DNA from 2 places in the Ruminiclostridium papyrosolvens DSM 2782 genome. Region 2 is predicted to be linked to the other one. Evidence: predicted binding sites of a transcription regulator. Region 2 holds the regulator's gene; the other holds the start of a gene.
The links. The regulator Rex, encoded in region 2, represses fermentation and respiration genes when NADH is low (regulators of the CRP and FNR family bind a similar motif). The targets are predictions, from matches to a motif close to ATTGTTAANNNNTTAACAAT.
Positions count from the first base shown of each region.

Region 1: P0092_RS15590 ((2Fe-2S) ferredoxin domain-containing protein) is a predicted target of Rex. The motif match lies at 1,355-1,374, and genes of this name have one in related genera.

Region 1 covers NZ_CP119677.1:3,466,196-3,468,671, forward strand. Annotated here, with positions in the region: gene P0092_RS15585 ([Fe-Fe] hydrogenase large subunit C-terminal domain-containing protein) at 1-991, opposite strand, end outside; gene P0092_RS15590 ((2Fe-2S) ferredoxin domain-containing protein) at 1,077-1,337, opposite strand; gene P0092_RS15595 (hypothetical protein) at 1,468-1,656, opposite strand; gene P0092_RS15600 ([FeFe] hydrogenase, group A) at 1,791-2,476, opposite strand, start outside.
Region 2 covers NZ_CP119677.1:4,431,343-4,433,818, reverse strand. Annotated here, with positions in the region: gene csaB (polysaccharide pyruvyl transferase CsaB) at 1-1,101, opposite strand, end outside; gene P0092_RS19565 (redox-sensing transcriptional repressor Rex) at 1,341-1,979, shown strand; gene P0092_RS19560 (prephenate dehydrogenase) at 2,030-2,476, opposite strand, start outside.

The DNA.
Region 1 (2,476 bases), 970 kb from region 2:
TGTTGGTTAAACCTGAATCAGTTTGAATACCTGTTCTTTTAGCATAGTTCAAAAGCCTCTCTCTTGCAGTGAGAAATCCTCCCGGCACATGCTTCATACAAGGGCCGCCTAAACATCCTCCCTTACAACTGCTCATTTCAATCAGGTAGTTTTCAATATCCCCTTCTACTATGGATTGAAGAACATCCATGCATCGTTCAACACCGTCCACACTAATGGATCTGTAGTTCTTTTTATATTTTCTGTCAATGGTCTTCAGAATTCCGCCGGGTACGGGATATATTCTCGCTGACGTATCAAAGTTTTTTAATCCGTCAATGATTTCATTTGACTCGTACAGTCCTTCTTCTTCAAACCACTTGTCCAAATCATCAAAAGTCACTACAGCATCAATCTGATTGCCGTTTTGAAGGTCATTAAATTCTTCTTTCTTTGAAATACAAGGACCTATAAATACTACTCTGATTCTTTGTCCGTATGTTTCCCTGAGCATTTTAGCATGAGCTATCATGGGAGAAACCACAGGAGCAAGCTGATCCAACAACTGAGGATAATATTTTTCTATAAGTAATATTATTGATGAGCAGCAGCTGGTTATGATATTTTTCATTTTCTTCTGCTTCAAAAGACTCTCATACTGTCTTGATACCTGATAAGCACCGTTAGCTGTTCCTTCGATGTGTGTAAACCCAAGCTTTTTCAGAGCATAATAAACCCACTTTTCATCATGGTCAAATGCAGAAATAAATGAAGGTGCCAGACTTACATAAACTTTTTCACGCTTCTGTATAAATTTTTTGACTTTTTCAACATCGCTGTTAACGCTTTTTGCATTCTGAGGACATACCGTTAGGCAATTTCCACAGAGCATGCACTCGTCATGTATGATTTCAGCCTGATCGTTTTTAAATGCAATAGCGTTCACAGGGCAGCTTCGTATACATTTATAACAGTTTTTACAGTTCGCTTCTTTAAATTGAATTACGCTCATAAAGTCGCCTCCATAGCCATGACGGCTCTTATGCAGTTATTAGTATATTCTGCCTGTTGCCCTACGTAAATTTTAATAATTTACACTATACCAACTTGCCTTCAATTGTGTTGATTACTTTCTCTTTAAAGAAGCTTTCGGCACTTATAACGCCTACGTCTCCATAAAAAGTATCGCCTATTTTAACGCAAACACCTGTTGTGCAATGCCCCATACAAAAGGACGCCTTTAATTCAACTCTGCTTTCAAGATTATTATCCTTTATCATTCTTTGAAAACAGTTGATTATCTGATAAGACCCCTTCAAATGGCAGGAACTACCAACACAAACATATATATCAAGCATATATTCCACCGCCTATGTTTGTTAAACAAATAACAATATAATTGTAAATTATATATTTTTTTATGTCAAATCCATATAGTTACTTAAAATCTGATTATATATATGAAGGTCTTTAATTTAAGCTTATGGTCTATTTACGTCCTGAAAATGCAGGTACCAAACCTAAAAATAGCGGGCTTAATTGACAATAGGATTTATTACAGCTGTTACAGCAATACTCCATATCTGTTTTTGCTTCATCAACCATCATTAACTTCAGGCAAGTATTTATATCATTGCCTGCTACGTCACACAACATTTTATTTTCGTTATTCATCATGATGTCCTCCCTTTGCCTTATTGGCTTAAAATTTATTTTTTTATTCTTTAATATATGAATGAATATCTGAGATTTTTAAAACAGATGGGGCCAAAGACCGTTAGCCTTTGTGCCACATCTGTAAATATATTATTTTAATGTTTTCCATCTCTGTGGAGAATATGTCTGTTGCTGTTCAGAACGCCGTTATACAAAGCGTCTATAGTTGGATTGTCATCTGAACGTTTGATTGGCAAGGACTTATCTACCTTGTATATACCTTTTGCTCTTAATTTTCTTACATTTTCATTCTGAGGAATAGGCTGTCCTGCACCGCCTATACACCCTCCCGGGCAAGCCATTACTTCAATAAAGTCGAATTTTTCTTCCCCGCGCTTTATTTTTCTGATTAGCTTTTCAGCATTTTTAAGTCCGTGAACTACTCCGATTCTTACGGTTCTCCCGTCAATTTCAGCTGTGGCTTCTTTGACGCCTTCCATACCTCTGACTCCTGAATATGAGATGCCTTTCAGGGCTGAAGCGTTTCTTTCCTTGTAGTAATAACGAAGTACTGCTTCGGATACACCTCCGCTTACACCGAATATTACACCTGCTCCGCTGGTAAATCCAAAAGGCATATCAATAGCTTCGTCTTCGAGCTCATTAAACACGATACCGTTTTCCTGTATCATAATAGCCAGTTCCTGTGTGGTTATAACCATATCTACCTGTCTTTCACCGTTTATAGCGTTTTCAGGTCTTGCTGCTTCATATTTCTTTGCTGTACACGGCATTATGGCAATAACTATGTTTTCTTTTTCTTCGGAAAACTTTTCTTTTT
Region 2 (2,476 bases):
AATCTCAGTATAGATTTCAAGCTGAGTTTTACACATGGCATCCAAAGAGAAGTTCTTGTATGCCTTTTCATATATCCTTTTTCCGAATTCTAATCGTTTTTCATGGTCAATTGACAGCTCCAGAAGATTTTCAGCAAGGGTTTTATAATCAAGTGGTTCAAAAAGATAACCGTTTACCGAGGAATCTATTAGGTCCGGAATTCCTCCAACCCGGCTGCTGACAGTAGCCTTGGAAAAACAAGCGCCCTCCAGAATAGAATATGGAAAACCCTCACTTATGGAGGTGAGTACACTTATATCAATGATACTCATTAATTCATAGGGGTCATTAAGCCAACCCAAGAAGAATACATTATTCTCCAAACCCAGTTGATGGCAGCGGGCGGTAAGGGACTTATAATCTTCACCGTCTCCGCCTATAAGGAATTTTACCTTAGGATTTTTCTCTACAACCAGCTTGGCTGCTTCTAAAAGAGTACTTATGCCCTTAACAGGGGTCAATCTTGCTGCTATTCCTACTAGTATATCGTCTTTATCTAATTGGATTCCGTATTTTAAAGCAAATTCTTCTCTTGAATAGTCATTGAGCTTTTTATCAAAATCTATTCCGTTAAGAATTGTATATATTGAATTTGTGTCAAAGCCTCTGTCTATAAGCATTTTTCTGAAAGCAGAGGTAACGACAATATAGTAATCCAGACTGTGAAGCACCCATGAATTGAATAACCCTATAGAAAGCCTTTTAGGCAGACTTTGGAGATAATCAAGTTTATAGTCACTGTGCATTGTTGTTATTACCGGTATATGGCAGGCTTTTTTAATCGCGTAGGCAAAAATATTTGCCTTGGCACCATGTGAATGAATGATATCAAAGTTATTCTTTTTTACAAAATCTATTGCGTTGCGTATATCTGTAACTATATTAGAGGACTTTATAACTTTTACGTTTATTCCCATTGCACGGGCTTCATCTGCAAAGGCTCCAGGTCTTAAACTAAGAAGAGTAACATCAATATGGGAAGTAAGTTCCTTTACGAGTGACAGGACGTGTACTTTAGCGCCTCCAACATCCCCTCCGCCAATTAAGTGCAAAACCTTCATTAAAATTTCTCCTTTAAAAATCTTTTGTAAATGACACAAGTACTATTTTATCACAATTAACAGTGCGACACTAAACTATTTTCGATAATCAACAGGTATGTAACGAAGTATAACGCGTGAATAACATGGTAAAATAAATAAGGGGAAATGTAGTAACAGAGGGTTGAGCCTTGATATTGACAATAAAATAACAAAGATGATATAATACGAACACTAATAATTATGAGGTGAAGATTTTAATGGCTTCAAAGAAAATTTCAATGGCTGTAATAAAAAGACTTCCCCGTTATCATAGATACTTGAATTATTTACTTGAACTTGGTATTAAGAGAGTGTCTTCTAAAGAGCTAAGTGGCCGTATGGGAATAACTGCTTCCCAGATAAGACAAGATTTAAATTGCTTTGGCGGTTTCGGACAGCAGGGATATGGATATAATGTAGAGTCTTTATATAATGAGATAGGAAATATACTGGGTATTAACAAGACCTTTTATTGTATTATAATTGGTGCAGGAAATATGGGACAGGCATTATCCAATTATGAAAACTTTGTAAAAAGAGGCTTCAAAGTAATCGGAATTTTCGATGTCAATCCGGAAGTTATAGGGAAAAAACTCAAAAATTTTGAGGTTATGAATCTTGATTTACTTGAGGAGTTTATACTACATAACCCCGTTGACATTGCAATGCTTTGTGTTCCTTACAGGGAGACAGCAACCGTTGCTGACAGAGTTGCCAGATTGGGAGTAAAGGGATTGTGGAACTTCTCGCCTATGGATTTAAAAATTCCATATGATGTAATAGTGGAAAACGTGCACTTGAGTGACAGCCTTATGGTTCTTGGATATAAACTCAATGACAAGTTTGAAAGAGAATAATAAGAAAGCCGGCATTTTATACATGCCGGCTTTTGCGTGTTCTTAAAAGGCTAATCTTTTCTAAAAACCATGTAGGAAGAGGCTTCCAGTATTTCATAAGCTTTATCTGTATTTGCCTGATCAGACAGGGTGATTTTAAGGCAGCCCTGCTCATACTCACGGCTGTTGGATACATTTATATTTTTTATGTTTATTCCGCTATTACCAAGAAGAGTTGCTATTTTTCCAATAATTCCCGGCTCATCGGTAACATCTACAATCAACTCGAAGTTTTTTGGAAGCAGCCCGGTGGCAGTATTGGAAAAACCATCCCTGAAGGCTTTCGCATTATCAAAAAAACTGTATATTTCTTTGTTTTCACTTGATTTTATATTGTCTATCATACTGTCAACTATATGTTTAAAGTCCTCTAAAAGCTTTACAACAACAGGTCCGTTACTTATAACTACGTCCTTCCACATGGAAGGATTTGAAGATGCAATTCTGGTAATATCCTT